4 regions of the Janthinobacterium sp. HH102 genome follow, and region 1 is predicted to be linked to each of the others. Evidence: predicted binding sites of a transcription regulator. Region 1 holds the regulator's gene; each other region holds the start of a gene.

Region 1 (4,344 bases):
GCATGAAGGCCAATAACGCCACCGGCGTGGTGGAAGTGCAGAATGCCTTGCGCATGGTCCTCCCGCCGAAACCGCGCCCGGCCGCGGCGGCAAAATGACAGAATGAAACAAGGAAACCATACTATGAAGAACATCTTGCTGTTGAGCGTATTTTCTCTGGCCCTCATGGGCGTGGCGCATGCCGAGAAGGCCGATTCCGAGAAGGAAGCCGTCATCACGGCGCGTAGCGGCCACGTCGATGACGTCAAGCAGATTCGTACCCTGACGGGCGACGTCGTGCTGGTCAAGGGCACGCTGACCATGAAGGCGGGCCGGGCCCTGATCACGGAAGACCCGCAAGGCTACCAGTTCATCACTTTCTGGGCCGATCCCGGCAAGCTGGCCACCTTCCGCCAGAAGCGCGATGGCGCCGGCGACCTGTGGGTCGAAGGCGAAGCGGAGCGCGTGGAATACGACAACAAGACGGAAGTGGTGAAACTGTTTTCCAAGGCCAAGCTGACGCGCCTGGAGGGCACGAAAGTGACGGATGTGGCCAATGGCGCCTTCATCTCGTACGACAGCCGCAAGGAAGTATTCAAGATGGAAAATTCCGACAGCGGCACCAGCACCTCCGATGGCGGCAGCGTGCGCATGGTGATCCAGCCGAAGACCAAGGCGCCCGCGGCGGAGAAAGCGCCGGCCACACCTGTGCCAGGAACGAAATAATGGACAATACCCGTTGCGGCAGCACCCTGATCGTTCGCGGACTGCAGAAAACCTATGGCAAGCGGCAAGTCGTGCATGATGTCTCGCTGCAAGTCGAATGCGGCGAAGTGGTGGGGCTGCTGGGCCCGAACGGCGCCGGCAAGACCACCTCGTTCTACATGATCGTCGGCCTGGTGCCGTCGGATGGCGGCAGCATCGACATCAGCGGCGTGGACATTTCCAGCCTGCCGATCCACCGCCGCGCACAGATGGGCCTGTCGTATCTGCCGCAGGAGGCGTCCGTGTTCCGCAAGCTGACGGTGGAAGACAATATCCGCGCCGTGCTGGAAATCCAGACCGTCGAAGGCCGTCCTTTGAAGAAGGCCGAGATCGAGGAACGCCTGGATAAACTGCTGGCCGACTTGCAGATTGAAAAGTTGCGCGAGAACCAGGCGCTGTCCCTGTCGGGCGGCGAGCGCCGCCGCGTGGAAATCGCCCGCGCCCTGGCCACCGATCCCCGTTTCGTGCTGCTCGACGAACCGTTCGCCGGCGTCGACCCGATCGCCGTGATCGAGATCCAGCGCATCGTGCGCTTCTTGAAGGAGCGCAATATCGGCGTGCTGATCACCGATCATAATGTGCGCGAGACGCTGGGTATCTGCGACCGTGCCTACATCATCAACCAGGGCTCGGTACTGGCGTCGGGACGCCCCGACGACATCATCGCGAACGAGTCGGTACGCCGGGTCTATCTGGGCGAACACTTCCGCATGTAAGCCAATGAAACAATCATTGCAGCTGCGCACTTCGCAGCACCTGGCACTGACGCCGCAGTTGCAGCAATCGATACGCCTGTTGCAATTGTCTACTCTGGAATTGCATCAGGAACTCGAGCAACTGCTGACGGACAATCCCTTGCTCGAGCGCCTCGACGATCCGCTCGACCGTTCGCTGCGCCTGCTGTCCGACGGGGCTTTGAGCTCCACGGCCGCGCCGGCCGAAGCGCCGCCCCAGCCGCCAGGCCAGGAGGCGCCCGCGGCGCCGGCCGAAGCGGAAACCTTTGACGGCGAGGCGGGCGAGGGCCCGGCCGCCGCGGATGGCGGCGACAGCGACTGGAGCGAAGCGAGCCGGGGCAAGGCGCCCGACGACGAAGATTCCCGCCCGCAACTGGAGGCCCATCACTGCACCCTGCGCGAACACCTGATGGAGCAGATGCGCGTGACGGTGCTCGAATTGCGCGACCGCGCGCTGGTCGAGCTGATCATCGACGCGCTCGACGACAATGGCTACCTGGAAGAGTCGCTCGACGACATCCTGGCGCGTCTGCCGGAAGAGCTGGAAATCGATGCCGACGAGATGCGCACGGCCTTGTCGCTGCTGCAAAGTTTCGATCCGCCCGGCGTGGGCGCGCGCAATGCGTCCGAATGCCTGGCGCTGCAAATCAAGCGCTTGCCGCACATTGCCATGGTGACGCGGCGCATGGCCCTCGTCATCGTGGAAAAGCACCTGGCCTGGTTTGCCCAGCGCGATTTCAACAAGCTGAAAAAAGCCCTCGATTGCGACGATGAAGACTTGCGTGAAGCGCAGACGGTAATTCGCCAGTGCAACCCGCATCCGGGCGCCGTGTTCGCTGCGGACGTGTCCGATTACGTGGTGCCCGACGTCGTCGTCAAGCGCGCGCGCAATGGCTGGCAAGTGACCCTGAACAACGACGTCATGCCGCGCCTGCGCGTCAATGCCATGTACGCCAACTTGCTCAAGCAGGGCAAGGGCGAGGGCGCCATGGGTGCACAGTTGCAGGAAGCCAAGTGGCTGATCAAGAATATGCGCCAGCGCTTCGACACGATTCTGCGCGTGGCGCAGGCGATAGTAGAAAGACAAAAGAACTTTTTCTCGCATGGGGCCGTTGCCATGCGCCCCCTTGTGCTCCGTGAAATAGCTGATACACTGGGTTTACACGAGAGTACTATCTCGCGGGTAACAACTCAAAAGTACATGCTGACCCCGCACGGCATGTTCGAGTTGAAATATTTCTTTGGTAGCCACGTCGCCACCGAAGCGGGGGGCGAAGCGTCATCGACGGCGATACGGGCATTGATCGTGCAACTGACAGGAGCAGAAGACCCTAAAAATCCTTTATCCGACAGTAAGATTGCGGACATGCTGGGGGAACAAGGCATGGTGATTGCGCGACGTACTGTTGCCAAATACCGGGAAGCATTAAAAATTCCGCCAGTGAGCCTGCGTAAGTGTTTGTAAGTTTTTTTCGGTTCCTCTGCGGGCCGGATACGATGGACCGCACGAACCCGATCATCTTTAGGAGTGTGTATGAATCTCACCATCAGCGGACATCATCTCGAAGTGACACCAGCCATCCGTGAATACGTACAAACGAAGCTGGAGCGCGTGAAACGTCATTTCGATCAAGTTATCGATATCGCCGTGATTCTGACCGTGGATAACCTCAAAGAGAAAGAAAAACGTCAAAAGGCCGAAGTCAACCTGCGTCTGAGTGGCAAAACTGTCTATGTGGAAAGCCTGGCGCACGACCTGTATGCCGCGATCGATACCCTGATCGACAAGCTCGATAGGCAAGTGATGAAATACAAAACCAAAGTGCAAGGGCACGGTAAAGAGGCGATCAAGCATCTGCCAGACAGTTCGGAAGAAGAATTCGCCCCCGCCTAAGCGGCCCGCGACTTTCAACCGGCTGTGATCAACTAAGGGCGCACATTGCGCCCTTTTTTGCGTCCAGCGAAACGCAATGTTCGCCGCGCAGGCGCTAGAATGTTTGCACTTTCACTTCTTTCCTGCCTGCCATGAGCGACCTCGTCCAGATTTCCATCCGCCACCGCACGGGCCACATCGTGCTCGACCGTCCGAAAGCCTTGAATTCCCTGTCGCTGGAGATGGTGCGCGCCCTGAGCGCGGCCTTGCTGGCCTGGCGCGACGATCCGCAGGTGGACGCCGTGGTGATCCGCTCCAGCAGCGAAAAAGCCCTGTGCGCGGGTGGCGACATCCGTTTCTTTTACGACGCGGGCCTGGCCACGCCGCAGGGCGGCAGCGCCTTGCTGGAAGATTTCTTTACGGAAGAATATGCTTTAAATCATCTGATTCACTTCTACCCGAAACCGTATATCGCCGTCATGGATGGGGTGGTGATGGGCGGCGGCATGGGCGTGGCGCAAGCGGGGCCCGGCAACCGCCTGCGCATCGTCACGGGCCGCACGCGCATGGCTATGCCGGAAGTCAATATCGGCCTGTTCCCCGACGTGGGCGGCAGTTACTTTTTATCCCGTCTGGCGGGTCAGCTGGGCCTGTACCTGGGCTTGACGGGTTTGACGATCAACGCGGCCGACGCCCTGTACACGGGCCTGGCCGACGTGTATCTGCCCGAGGCGCAGATGGGGGCGCTGCTGGCCCTGTTCGAGTCCACGCCGGGCGAAGGCTTGCCGGTCGCCATCAAGGCGCTGGCGGCGCCTTTCCAGGCCGAGGCGGGCGCTTCCCCCCTGGCCACGGCGCGCGCGGCGCTGGACCGCCACTTCAGCGCGGGTTCGGTGGCCGCCATCATGGCCTCGCTGGCGCAGGATGACGGCGCGTTCGCGGCGAAGGCGCTGGCGGCCATGCGCCTGCGCTCGCCCTTGATGATGTCGGTGACCC
Region 2 (4,344 bases), 2.0 Mb from region 1:
ACGCCGGCGATCGCTTACCTGACGCGGGCGCTGCGCCTGTCGGCTGGTGTGGTCATTTCCGCCTCGCACAATCCGTATCACGACAATGGCATCAAGTTCTTTTCCGGCCAGGGCACCAAGCTGCCCGACAGCGTGGAACTGGAAATCGAAGCGGCGCTCGACGAGCCCATGGCTTGCGTGGCGTCGGACAAGCTGGGCCGCGCCAAGCGCCTCGACGATGCCCAGGGCCGCTACATCGAATTTTGCAAGAGTACCTTCCCGAACGAGCTGGACTTGCGCGGCCTGAAGATCGTCGTCGATTGCGCGCATGGCGCCGCCTACCATATCGCGCCGCACGTCTTCCATGAACTGGGCGCGGAAGTCATCGCCATCGGCAACAAGCCCGATGGCTTCAACATCAACGCGGGCTTTGGCGCCACGGCAACCAAGGCCATGGCCGAAGCCGTCGTCGAGCACGGCGCGGACCTGGGCATCGCCCTCGACGGCGATGCCGACCGCCTGATCATGTGCGACGCCACGGGCCGCTTGTACAACGGCGACGAATTGTTGTACGTCATGGTCAAGGACCGCCTGGCGACGGGTCCCGTGGCCGGCGCCGTCGGCACGTTGATGACGAATATGGCGCTGGAAGTGCTGTTCAAGCAGCAGGGCATCGGCTTTGCGCGCGCCAAGGTGGGCGACCGCTACGTGCTGGAAGTCATGAAGGAAAAGGGCTGGATACTGGGCGGCGAGGGCTCGGGCCATTTGCTGTGCCTGGACCGCCACACGACGGGCGACGGCATCGTCTCTGCGCTGCAAGTATTGTCCGCGCTCAAGCGCAGCGGCCAAAGCCTGCAGCAATGCCTGGCCGAACTGGTGCTGTTCCCGCAAACCCTGATCAATCTGCGCGTGGCGCCCGGTTTCGACTGGCAGAAGAATGCTGCCATGGTGGCCGAGAAGGAACTGGTCGAGGCCGAACTGGGCGACACGGGCCGCGTGCTGATCCGCGCTTCGGGCACCGAACCGCTGATCCGCGTGATGGTGGAGGCGAAGGACAAGGAGAAGGCCGAGTCGATGGCGCGCCGCATCGCCGACAAGGTCGGCAGCTGAAAACGCCCAAGGCGGCGTTGCACTGCCTTGCCCTGAACGTTTTCAGCAAGCCTCTTCAAGCAGGCGCGATAGTTATTTCCATCTAATTCGCCTGGGGCAATTGACGAAATTGGGCAGGGGCGTTATTATCTTGTCTTCGGAGTGTGGCGCAGCCCGGTAGCGCACCTGGTTTGGGACCAGGGGGTCCAAGGTTCGAATCCTTGTACTCCGACCAAAGTCATAAGCGGGCTGTCAGAAATGACAGCCCGTTTTCTATTGTGCGACGCCTTGGCATTGCTGGCGCGCATAGACTAAAATGCTGCACCTTTCCGCCCATCGTTCAACGGATAGGACAACGGTCTTCTAAACCGTGAATGGGGGTTCGATTCCCTCTGGGCGGACCAGTTCATGCTGGTCATGCACGCGACAGCCTGTCGCATTGCCATCACTCTTCATCTTTTGCCTGCCTGCCGTGTCACGGCTGCGCAAACAGTACCACGCTCAGCAAATATAACAGCGGCGCCGCGCACAGCAGCGCGGATAGTAGCGACCCCATTTTCTTGCTGGCCAGCCGGGCCAGGCGCAGCCGTTCCCGCGCGGGCAAGTGCTGGCGGATCACGCTGCGCGCGCGTGGCTGAAACGGTTGTTCGTGCATGAGATCTCCCTCGTCGATCAGCAGTGGATGCCGTCGAGCATAGCGAGAGGGATCTAAAAATGGTGTAAAAAGCGTGCCTGGCGCCGCAAGCGCGGCGTAAAGATGCGGCTGGCATGGAGGCGGCAGCGGGCGCCGTTGCGCCGCTGCCGCTGGTGATGCTTACTTTCCCTGGCGGCGGCGTGCCAGGAAGCCCAGCAGGCCCAGGCCGGCGAGCAGCATGGCATAGGTTTCAGGTTCCGGCACGGCGGAAATGAAGGCCCTATAGTTGCTCAGATCCTTGGGCAGGCCTTCCACCGTGAACGTGGTGCCGGCAGCCACTGGCGCGGCCCAGTGGAACACCAGTTCGCCCTGGCCGAAGTGGATGGCCAGATAGTCATAGGCGGCCGCGCTCGTATAGGAATTGACCCCGCCGCTCAGGCCTGCCGTGGTGCCGGCAGTGCAGCCCGAAGTGGCGCTGTCGCAATACGAAACGGCGGCGCCCAGGCTGCTGCCGAACACGCCATTGATATAGCCCTGGATGTCCGAGGGGCTCTGCGGCACCAGATTATCGTCATAATATTTCACCTCCAATGCCGGTGATGGCGAATAGGTGACGGTGCTGCCGGCGATGACGAAACCGCTGGCCGGCCCCACATCAACCCAGGTGGCCGCTTGCGCTGCACTTGCCAGTACGGTCATTGCGGCCAGCATGGATGCCTTGACGGCAATGCTTTTTATGCTTTTCATGAAAATCCCCTTGTGCTTGAGACAGTTGCTACATCGTGTAGGGATACGCCCCTGCCTGCCGAGGAAGTCATCCCATTGCCCGTTTTTAGCTGCTATTTCCTGCGCGTATTGAGTACGCAAATGCAAGCTTACTCTTGATGTAAATTAATACAATTTTAATAATTCTATTGGTTTGCTTGACAACATCGCATACGGCTATGTATGGATGTGCCAGCGATGGCCAACATGACGTTAGGAAATAGCGTGACAAGGCGCGCCAGCTTGTGCTAGCGGCGTTCGGACTTGGGAAAAGGGGAGGCGGGTGCTTCAGTCGCTGTTGTTGCTGACGCCAAACAGGCGATCCTTGGCGTTGAGCAGCTTTTGTACCTTGGCGCCCATTTTCATCAGTTGCGCCATCGATTCGGGCGACAGGCGCTGCAAGTCGTCGAACCAGGTGTTGGCCAGGTCGACCAGTTCATACATTTCGCGCATGCGCTCCTGCGCATATTGATCCACGGGTTCCGTGGCCGGCGCCAGCAGCGCTTCGCGCAGCACCGTCAGGGTCGGGGCCACCTCGCGGCGGCGGCGCTCGGCGGCCACCACGCGGAAGATTTGCCACACGTCGCCCAGCGAGGAAAAATACTCGCGCCGGTCGCCGGGGATGCGCGACTGGCGGATCAAGCCCCAGCCCTGCAATTCCTTCAGGCCGATGCTCACGTTCGAGCGCGAAAAACTCAGGTGCTCCGCGATTTCATCCGCGTGCAAAGGATGCTCCGCGACAAACAACAAGGCGTACACTTGCCCCACCGTGCGGTTAAAGCCCCAGCGGCTGCCCATCTCGCCGAAATGGCTGACGAAGGTCAGGATCAGCGGCGTCATTTGGATATTTTGAGTTTTCATAATTATCTGAATTTTTTCACGCCAAACCGCCAGGGTCAATTGATATATGTCATGTTTCGCAGTATTATACAAAAAATCGAATTTACAGAAAATTCTGAAAACTCAAAAAATATAAGATGACGACCTCGCCACTGTCCTTGCCCCGCTTTATTCTTCCCCGTGCCGCCAGTCTGGCGCAAGGCGGCGCCGCCTTGCTGTGGCTGCCGCAAGCGGCCTTGCTGGCCTGGGCCGTGCAAGCCATGCTCGATGGCGCGCCGTGGCGCGCGGCCCTGTTGCCGGCCGCAGGCGTGCTGCTGCTGGGCATGCTGCGCGCCGGCTGCGAAGCGTGGGGCGCGCGGCGCATGTATGCGGCCGCGCGCGCGCACCTGTCCACCTTGCGCGGGCAAGTGGCGCAGGCGCTGGCGCGCCGTTCGCCGCTGGACCGCCGGCGCGCGCAGTCGGGCCAGGCGGCCAGCGTCATCGCCGAGCAGGCCGAAGCCATCGTGCCGTATCTGGTGCGCTACAAGCCGGCGCGCTGGAAAGTCATGCTCGTGCCGCTCGTGATCCTCGCCGTGGTGACGCCGCTGTCGTGGATCGCCGCCTTGATCCTGCTCATCGCCGCGCCCCTGATTCCCGTCTTCATGGCCCTCGTGGGCATGGGTGCGCAGGCGGCCAGCCGCGCGCAGATGGTGGAAATGGGCAGCATGAACGCCTTTCTGCTGGACCGCCTGCGCGGCCTGGCCACCTTGCGCGCGCTCGATGCCGTCGATGCCACGGCCGCGCGGCTGGACGCCTCGTCGCAATCCGTGCGCCGGCGCACGATGGTGGTGCTGCGCATCGCCTTTTTGTCGTCCGCCGTGCTGGAACTGTTTTCCGCGCTGGGCGTGGCCATGGTGGCGGCGTTCATCGGCTTCTCGCTGCTGGGCAGTCTCGATTTCGGCACCTGGGGCCGCGAACTGACGTTGGGGCAGGGCTTGTTCATCCTGCTGCTGGCGCCCGCGTTCTTCGAGCCGCTGCGCGAGCTGGCCGCCGTCTGG
Region 3 (4,344 bases), 280 kb from region 1:
TTGCGGCGAAAAGCGTGCTGGCCCTGCTGTTTCCCACCGCGCTGGGCCTGTATGCGGCCAGCGCCATGGCGGCGCAGCTGCGCAGCGTGCTGCTGTTGCTGCTGTGCGTCAGCGCCACCATCGGCTATTACCTGCCCAACCTGGTGCTGGCCAGTACGGCCAAGCGGCGCCAGCGCGACATTTTCGAAAACATCCCCGATGCGCTCGACTTGCTGACCGTGTGCGTGGAAGCGGGCCTGAGCCTGGAGCGCGCGCTGGTAAAGGTGTCGGGCGAGATCCACATCAAAAGCGTGGTACTGGCGCAGGAATTGCAACTGGTGCTGATGGAAATGCGCGCCGGTTTTTCCAAGGAAAAGGCGCTGCGCAACCTGGCCTTGCGCAGCGGCGTGGAAGACGTCGATACCCTGGTCGCCATGCTGATCCAGTCGGAACGCTTCGGCACCAGCATGGGCGATTCGCTGCGCGTGCATTCGGAAAATCTGCGCGGCAAGCGCAGCCTGCTGGCCGAGGAGGCGGCGGCGAAGATCGCGTTAAAGCTGCTGTTCCCGCTGATTTTTTGCGTCTTTCCCACCCTGATGCTGGTGCTGATGGGGCCGGCCGTGATCGAAGTCTATCGCGTGCTCGTGCCGGCCATGGCCAGCCGCTGAAAGGAGTCTCACCATGCGCTTGACGATATCCCGCCTGGCCGCCGCCTGCGCCTGTCTGGGCCTGGCCGCCTGTACCACGCAGCTGGCCCATGCACCGGCGCCGCAGTGGCCTGACGCCGATGCCGCCTATGCGGCGGGGCGCCAGCATGTCGAGCGGGGCGACCTGCCCGCGGCGCAAGCGGCTTATGAGCAAGCCCTGCGCCATGCGCCGCGCCACGTGAACGCGCGCAACGGACTGGCCGTGCTGCACGCGCAGCGGGGCGAGCATGACGCGGCGATCGCCCATTGGCTGGCCTTGACGCAGGAGGCGGGTACACGGCAGCCGCAGCAGGCCTATCTGTTCAGCAATCTCGGCCACGCCTATTATTTAAGCGGCCGCGACGCGCAAGCCTTGCCCGTGCTGGAACAGGCGTGTCTGCTCGATCCGCTCAATGCGCTGGCCTGGCAGCACCTGGCGCAGGTACTGGAACGGCTGGGACAGCACGAGCGCGCCGCCGTCATGCGGCGCCAGGCGGCCAGCTTGCAGGAACACGATGTGCGGCGCGATCTGGCCTTGTTGCGCGGCGAGGCGCCGCCGCAGGGCGTGCCCGCGCCGGTGCCCGATGCGCCCGCCATGGCGCGCGTGGAGATCACGCAGAGCGATGGCATGGCCCGCCTGAGACGCGTGCCGGCGGCGGTGCGCAGCCTGACCGTTAGCCCATTGGTGCCGGCTGCGCCTGTGGCTGGCACGCCGCGTCCGCGCCTGGAAATTGTCAACGGCAACGGCGTGCCGGGCCTGGCCGCCGCACTGGCGCGCAGTCTGGCAGGAGCGCCCGTGCAGGTGGTGCGCCTGGCCAATGAAGCCAGCTTCCAGGTGGCGCGCACGCGCGTCGAGTACCGGCCCGCGCAGGAACAGGCGGCGCGCCAGCTGGCCCGCCAGTTGGGTACGCAGGTACAGACCCAGGTGCAGACCCAGGCCGCCGATTGCCCCGCCAGCGAGCTGCGTCTGGTACTGGGGCGCGACTTGAGCGACCCCGCCATGCTGCACCGCTATTATCTGCAGCAATTGCAGCTGGCGCGCCAGGCGCTGGCACGGCTCGGTTAACACGCATCGGCTGGCATAAAAAAACGCGGCGCCTTTTGCGGGCGCCGCGTGCTTTTGAGCGTGCCAGTGCTTATTTAGCCTGGCGGCGGCGCGTAAAGGCGAGGGCGGCCAATCCCGTCCCCAGCAGGAACAGGGTGCCTGGCTCCGGCACTTGCAAGGGATCGATGACGACGATGTCGGTGCGCGTGGACTTGGAAAAATTCAAGGTGTAGCTGCCGGCGGGCAGGGCGAAATTCGAGGTCAGGGAAAACATCGCGAAGCCATTCGTGAAGGCGCGCCCGGTGGCCGGGTCGTTGGTGCCGGCCGTCATGTTCAGGCTGAACGGGTCCAGGCTGCCGACCGTATGGTTGCCGTTGATGTCGCTGCCATTGCTGGCGTCGCCATCAGGCGCGAACTGGAAGATCACGCCGTCGGCATTCGCATGCGACAGGCAGCCGACGGGACTGGCGGCATTGCACGAGATATTGAAGATATCCATGATCGACACGTTCGACTTGTCGCCCATGGTCGTCACGCTGGTGCGCAGGTCGCGCCGGCCCATGAAGCTGAAGGTGATGAAGCCGGCGCTCGACAGGGTCAGGTTGACGGAGCCGGTCAGCGTGTCGCCGGCCGTCGACGTGGCGGCGCCCACCGTGTTGCGCTGTGCTTCCGAGACGGCGCTCACGGTGGAGCCGGCGGCCGTGAGCATATTGCCGAAGGCGTGCGCATCGCCGCGGGCGAACTCCAGGGTGGAGTTGGGGCTGGGGCCGTAGTGGTTTTGCGGCAAGCCGCTGCAGCCGCCGCCCGAACATACTTGCAGCACGTCGGCGTTGGCGGCCGGACCCGTATTGACAGCGCGCGGATTGACGGCCACGCCGCCTTCGAAAAAGGCGCTGTCGCTGGCATTGCGGTTGGCGCCAGCCAGCGACAGCGCGCCGGCGCTGGTGGTGATACGGAAATTGTTCAACTCGTTGACGGCCAGGCCGTACGCACCTGCCTGCGCCTGACCGCTGGCCAGCAGACTTGCCGCCGCCAGTGCGCCCAGCCAACCCAGGGTCTTGTTTCGTGTGTGATCGACGTTCATCGCAGCCTCTTATCGTAGTCAGTCTCGGGAAATCCGGGGGAGAAAGAATCCAGAATGTCCAGAATGACTTGTCTGAATTCATCTCGTAGACAGTGATAAGCAGCTTGTATGCCACACAAAAAAAGCACATGGAATCAAGTGCTTGCGTAAAGCAGACTGAGCCGGTGGAAGCAAAGTGTAAGAAAGGCCGACGCCGCTTTCAGGTGCCTCGGTGATAACCCAGGTGGCCGCCCGAATTGCGCGCGCAGCCGCAGCCGATGCGCGCCACTTCCTCGCCCTCCGTCAATTTCCAGTTGGTAATCGTCGTGTGCTGCCAGTCGATGTCGCTTTTCTTGACAGGCTTCACCGTCAACGTGCGGGCGGCCGCATCCGTGTACTCCATCAGCTCTTCGTCGTCGGCGATGTCGAAATGGCGGTGGATCAGGGAAATGCCGAAGCGGTCGAGCGCGCCATAGCGCTGCAGCACGTCGCGCAGTTCGCGAAAACACGCCAGGTCGTCGGGCAGCAGCGGATGGACGGCGGAAATATCGGCGACGGGCTGCCATTGCATGGCGTGGATGTTCAGGCTGTGCATGATGTTCTCCTGTGCCCCTTGTCGCTAGCCCAGGCTGCCGGAGGGGCACCGGCACGCCTGGCGAAATGCTCATCGTGGCCGCAACGCCGTTGCGGCGCTTGCGCCAGATCAAAGGTGCGGCACATCATGGCTTGCCCGGTAAAATAGGCCATGGCAAACAAAACCCCCACCTTCCCCGGCGCACGCACGGGCCGCGGCCAGGTCCTGGCCGTGCTGCTGTCGAACCGCGACCAGTCCGGCGCCGAACCGCTGCAAGGCCGCGTCTCGCTGGCCGCCATCGTCATGGCGCTGAAACGCAAATACCACTGGCCGATTGAAACGCACAGCTTCCCCGCGAACATGCAGGACGGCCGCGCCAGCTGGGCGACCGTCTACAGCTTGCCGGAAAAGGTGATCGAGGCCGCGCTGGAGGCCGGCGGCCGGGAGTGGCTGGAGAGCCGGGGAACGGTCGGGCGGCGGTGAGCGCGCGGCCTGCCTTACTCGATCGCTTTATTCGAGCCGGAAGCCGACCTTCAGCGTGACCTGGAAATGCGCCACCTTGCCATCGACGATATGGCCGCGCGATTCCGTCACTTCATACCAGTCCATATGCCTGACCGTCAGCGCCGCCTTGGCAATGGCATCGCGTATCGCCTGATCGCTGCTCTCGGTCGACGTGCCGACCAGTTCGATCAGCTTGTAAATGTGTGCGGACATGATATTTCCCCAGGTAGGCAAGCCAGACATCGGGAGCCTGCATTGCGCAGGCACGTGCTCATCTTGCGCCTAAATGTGCTGATAGTCATTGCGCGGTGCAGCAATCCATCACAGGAGTAATTCGCAGAAGGGAGAAAAGAAAAAAAGGGCTACCAGCCGAAGCGGGTAACCCTTTGATTTCCTACTGAATTCTGGTGCCGACTGCCGGTTTCGAACTGGCCACCTGATGATTACAAATCATCGCAAGTCGGTATTCAGGATTGTTGATGATCGTTGATAT
Region 4 (4,344 bases), 1.1 Mb from region 1:
ACCTCGTTTCGGGCGCGGGCGCCACCTTCAGCGGCAACGGCAGTCTGGTGTCGGCTGTGCCGGAACCGGCAAGCTACGGCATGCTGCTGGGTGGCCTGGGTCTGCTGGGCTTCCTGGCGCGCCGCCGCCAGAAGTCTGCCTGAGCATCGCTGCACCGCTTTCCTTCCGCATTTTTATCTTGCGGCCAGCCTGTGCCGGCCGCTGTTTCCTTGGTGAAAAGTATGAACAAAATTCTCAAATCCCTGTTCCTGGCGATCATGCTGGCCGGCAGCAGCCTGGGCGCGCAAGCCGCCCCCGTCGACATCAGCCACGCGCCTGTCGACCTGACGCAGGACTTGCTCGATTATTCGGGCAGCAACCTGTTCGGCTCGTTTACGCTGGCACCGGGCCAGTTGGCCGGCGTCGAGCACAATTTCTTCAGCGACAAATTCCTGTTCACCTTGACCGGTAGTAATGATTTTAGCGGCCTGGCCACTTCCCTGAAGCCCAGCCTGAACTCGGGCCTGACCTTGACGGGTTTCAGTCTGAAGAATGCCGGCGGCGTCGTCTTGCAAGGAACGCTGGACCTGTTGAATTTCACGGCGGCGGACCAGGCCTGGGTCCTGTCGTCGAACGCAGCGCCGCTGGGCGCCGGCGACTACTTCCTGGAAGTGAATGGCTACGTGGCCTCGGCGGCCGGCGGCAGCTATAGCGGCAACGTGTCCGTCAATCCCGTGCCGGAACCGGAAACCTATGCCATGTTGCTGGCAGGCCTGGGCCTTGTGGGTTTCATGGCGCGCCGCCGCAAGCAGCAGGCGTGATGGCCGTGGCGTGAACGGAAAAGCGGAGGCCTCGGCCTCCGTTTTTTTTTGCAGCGCTTCCGCGGCTATTTTCAAGGCTATAATTGTTGGCACCATGGGCGGCCGGCAAACGGCCGTTTTGATCAATCGCACGTGTATTTTTCCCGGTACCCCATTGCGTATTTCATTCTGTCTGTCGCTGGCATTGCTGGCCAGTAGCGCCCATGGCGCCGCACCCGGCTTGCAGCCGTCACAATTGGCCATCGTCATCAATGATGCTGAACCGAACAGTATCGAGGTGGGGGAGTATTACCGCCAGGCGCATGCCATTCCTGCCGCCAATATCGTGCATGTGCATATTCCAAACCGGCCGCGCAAGCTGAGCATGGACCAGTTCGCTCAACTGAAGGAGCGCATCGACGGCCAGCTGAAGCCAGGTATCCAGGCGGTGCTGATGGTATGGAGCGCGCCGTATGCGGTCGAATGCAATTCCATCACCTCGGCCTTTACCTTGGGATATGACGCCGGGCAGTGTTCGAAGAGCTGCGGCGCCGGCAAGCCCAGTACCTATTTCAACAGCGATACGGGCCAGTCATTCAGCCAGCTGGGCATGCGTCTGTCGATGTTGCTGCCCATCGATTTTGTCGAAGAGGCCAAGGCGGTCGTCGATCGCGGCACGGCCAGCGGTTTTGCCGTGCCGGCCGCCAGTGCCTATTACCTGAACACGAGCGAAGGCGCGCGCAACAGCCGCGCGGCATTTTTTCCACCGGCCGGAGTGGTGCGCCAACGCAAGCTGACGATCAAGAACATGAAGGCCGATGTGCTGGAAGGCGCACAGGACATCATGGTGTACCAGACGGGCATGGCGAAGGTGGACAAGCTCGATACCTTGCGTTTTCTGCCGGGCGCTCTGGCCGACCACCTGACGTCGTTTGGCGGCGATTTGCAGGGCACGGCGCAGATGAGCAGCCAGCGTTGGCTGGAAGCGGGCGCGACCGCCAGTTACGGCACCGTCAGCGAGCCCTGTAATTATTGGCAGAAATTTCCTAACCCCACGGTGCTGCTGCGCCGCTACCTGAGCGGCATGACGGCGCTTGAAGCGTACTGGGGCAGCGTCGCCTGGCCGGCGCAGGGGCTGTTCATCGGCGATCCTCTGGCGGCGCCCTACGCCAGCTTCCGCCGCTGACGGCATGCTGGCGTGATTGAAGGCAAAAAAAATGGCTCGTATGAGCCATTTTTTTTATGCCTTGCCGTTGCGGCGGCGGCCGATCCAGCTCAGCAGTCCCAGGCCTGCCAGCAACATCACATAGGTTTCCGGTTCCGGTACGGGAGGAATCGGCGGCACTACGACGCCACTGCCGCCCGTGCCGATCGCGCCGCCGCCGCTGCGGTCGAAACCGCCGCTGGCGCCTCCGCCGCCGACACCGCCGCCACCGGCCGGCGGCGCGATGCCGCCGCCAGACGAGACCAGCAGCGGTTCATACACGTCGCCGGCACGCAGGCTGCGGCCAGCTTGATAGCCACGGCCCTCGATGGCTGGTTCTTCCTGCGCATACACGAAATCGCGGCTGCCGAAATGGTGCTGGCCGGTGCTGGCCAGCAGGCTGGCATTGGCGCCGTATCCTGCATCGGCAGGCTGTCCCAGAGCGTTGGCCAGACGATGGCCATTGCCGGAAAATGCAGGCGTGCGCAATACCTGGTCTGACTCGCCGGTACCAAATTCGGGCGTCGAGCCAACGCCGTCATTGCTGCGCGCGCCAAAGTTGACGAAACCATTCGCCAGGCTGCAGGCGCTGCTTGAACTGTCGGGGTTGAATTCGGCGCCCTTGCCGCCGCCATCCGCATTGCCCGCTTCGCAGCGCTTGCTGTCCGCATTGGCCTGTGCCGCAACTGTCTGTGCCTGCGCCAATCCGGCCGTCATGAACAGGGCTGCCGCCATGGCGGCGCAGAAAACGGAGTATTGCTTGCGTGGTTTTAACATGGTCTATCTCTTCAGAATGCATGCGAGCGTCGCGCCGTGCGCTGTCCGTTCGTGATGCGATTAATATTGCTACCGGTAATGCGACCTTTGTGTGCATGGCCGGATGTGCATCCCAAGAGGCAAGCGAGGCTGGGGCCTGCTCTCATTGTTGCGAAGCTGGTTGTTGTTGTCAGGAACAAAATTTATTTGCCTGAAATATATCACATTTTTCCTGGCGGCGTCTTTTTGACTTGCCACACGGTGCCATATGTTGTTCATAAAATACGTTTCAGCAGGCATCGGAAATAGCTGACGGACGAGGATTTACTCCATTCGGCTTAATCAAATGTCATCAAGTCGTCATCCCCGGCCTTTAATATGCAAATAACAAGTCTGAAATACTTTTGTTAATTGTGGCGCGCCGGCCCATCATGCGGGACCGGCGTCACTTATTTACCGACCGGGATCCTCATGCACACCTCGTTTTCCCCCTTGCGCACGCCGCTGCGCCTGACCGTCATGGCTACCCTGCTGGCCAGCCTGTCCGTGCCGGCCCTGGCGGCTTCCGATATTGTCATCAGCCAGGTGTATGGCGGTGGCGGCAACAACGGCGCGCTGTATCGCAACGATTTTATCGAACTGTTCAACCGCGGCGCCAGCCCCGTGAACCTGAGTAACTGGAGCGTGCAATACGCGTCCGCCGCCGGTTCGAGCTGGGCCGTGACGGCCTTGCCGGCTATCGATTTGCAACCGGGCCAGTATTTGCTGGTCCAGCAAGCCAAGGGGACGGGCGGCACGCAGGACTTGCCCGCGCCGGATGCCTCGGGCAGCCTGGCCATGTCCGGCACGGCCGGCAAGGTGTTGCTGAGTAATAACAAGACGGCCCAGACGGGCACCAGCCCCACGGGCGCCGCCGTCGTCGACCTGGTCGGTTTCGGCACGGCCAACGGTTTTGAGGGCGCCGTCGCGCCCGCGCCATCGAATACCCTGTCGATTGCGCGCGCGAATGGCGGCTGCGGCGACACGGACGACAACAGCGTGGACTTTACCGCCGGCAGCGTGACGCCGCGCAACACGGCTTTCGAGCGCCACGTCTGCGGCGGCCCCGTCGTGCACCAGATCATCACCAGCTGCCCGGCCAGCCTGGCGCTGGCGCTGGGCAATGGCGGCAGCGCCGTGCTGCGCGCGTCCGACGTGGATGGCGTGGTGAATGCTGCTATCTTGAGCTCGCCGGCCGTGGCCGGCATCAGCCTGGCCAACTTCAGCGCGGCCGGCGTGGCGGGCGAGAGCGCCAGCGTGAACCTGCTGGTGGCCGCTGGCGTGCCGGTGGGCAATTATCCTGTCATCGTCCAGTTCGGCAACGACCAGCAGCAAAGCGCCAGCTGCAAGATCGACGTCGCCGTGCAAGGCCTGGCCGCCGTCAGCCATACGATCCCGCAAATCCAGGGCAGCGGTGCAAGCAGCCCCTACGCCAATTCCGTGCAGACGACCGAGGGCGTCGTCACCCTGAAGGTGGGCACGGGTTTCTTCATGCAGGACGCGGCCGGCGATGGCGACCCGTCTACGTCGGACGGCATCTTCGTGTACACGGGCGCGGCCGTCACC

What was found. Region 1 encodes sigma-54, which starts transcription at its own class of promoters, with help from an activator protein. Its sites were predicted from a motif close to TGGCANGNAANCTGCTTT; they were not measured.
Region 2: JAB4_RS30640 (PEP-CTERM sorting domain-containing protein) is a predicted target of sigma-54. The motif match lies at 2,681-2,698, and genes of this name have one in related genera.
Region 3: JAB4_RS02640 (EDSAP-1 family PEP-CTERM protein) is a predicted target of sigma-54. The motif match lies at 2,891-2,908, and genes of this name have one in related genera.
Region 4: JAB4_RS09085 (PEP-CTERM sorting domain-containing protein) is a predicted target of sigma-54. The motif match lies at 2,769-2,786, and genes of this name have one in related genera.

What each region holds. Positions count from the first base shown of each region.
Region 1 covers NZ_CP062062.1:860,251-864,594, forward strand. Annotated here, with positions in the region: gene lptC (LPS export ABC transporter periplasmic protein LptC) at 1-98, shown strand, start outside; gene lptA (lipopolysaccharide transport periplasmic protein LptA) at 124-705, shown strand; gene lptB (LPS export ABC transporter ATP-binding protein) at 705-1,460, shown strand; gene JAB4_RS03915 (RNA polymerase factor sigma-54) at 1,465-2,943, shown strand; gene raiA (ribosome-associated translation inhibitor RaiA) at 3,013-3,372, shown strand; gene JAB4_RS03925 (enoyl-CoA hydratase/isomerase family protein) at 3,504-4,344, shown strand, end outside.
Region 2 covers NZ_CP062062.1:2,837,194-2,841,537, forward strand. Annotated here, with positions in the region: gene glmM (phosphoglucosamine mutase) at 1-1,089, shown strand, start outside; tRNA gene JAB4_RS13040 (tRNA-Pro) at 1,227-1,303, shown strand; tRNA gene JAB4_RS13045 (tRNA-Arg) at 1,398-1,472, shown strand; gene JAB4_RS13050 (hypothetical protein) at 1,544-1,723, opposite strand; gene JAB4_RS30640 (PEP-CTERM sorting domain-containing protein) at 1,883-2,449, opposite strand; gene JAB4_RS13060 (GbsR/MarR family transcriptional regulator) at 2,756-3,307, opposite strand; gene cydD (thiol reductant ABC exporter subunit CydD) at 3,445-4,344, shown strand, end outside.
Region 3 covers NZ_CP062062.1:584,040-588,383, forward strand. Annotated here, with positions in the region: gene JAB4_RS02630 (type II secretion system F family protein) at 1-647, shown strand, start outside; gene JAB4_RS02635 (LytR C-terminal domain-containing protein) at 661-1,731, shown strand; gene JAB4_RS02640 (EDSAP-1 family PEP-CTERM protein) at 1,802-2,794, opposite strand; gene JAB4_RS02645 (hypothetical protein) at 2,994-3,368, opposite strand; gene JAB4_RS02650 (hypothetical protein) at 3,519-3,830, shown strand; gene JAB4_RS02655 (dodecin) at 3,858-4,064, opposite strand.
Region 4 covers NZ_CP062062.1:1,990,968-1,995,311, forward strand. Annotated here, with positions in the region: gene JAB4_RS09070 (FxDxF family PEP-CTERM protein) at 1-143, shown strand, start outside; gene JAB4_RS09075 (FxDxF family PEP-CTERM protein) at 222-800, shown strand; gene JAB4_RS09080 (TIGR03790 family protein) at 955-1,965, shown strand; gene JAB4_RS09085 (PEP-CTERM sorting domain-containing protein) at 2,020-2,760, opposite strand; gene JAB4_RS09090 (ExeM/NucH family extracellular endonuclease) at 3,211-4,344, shown strand, end outside.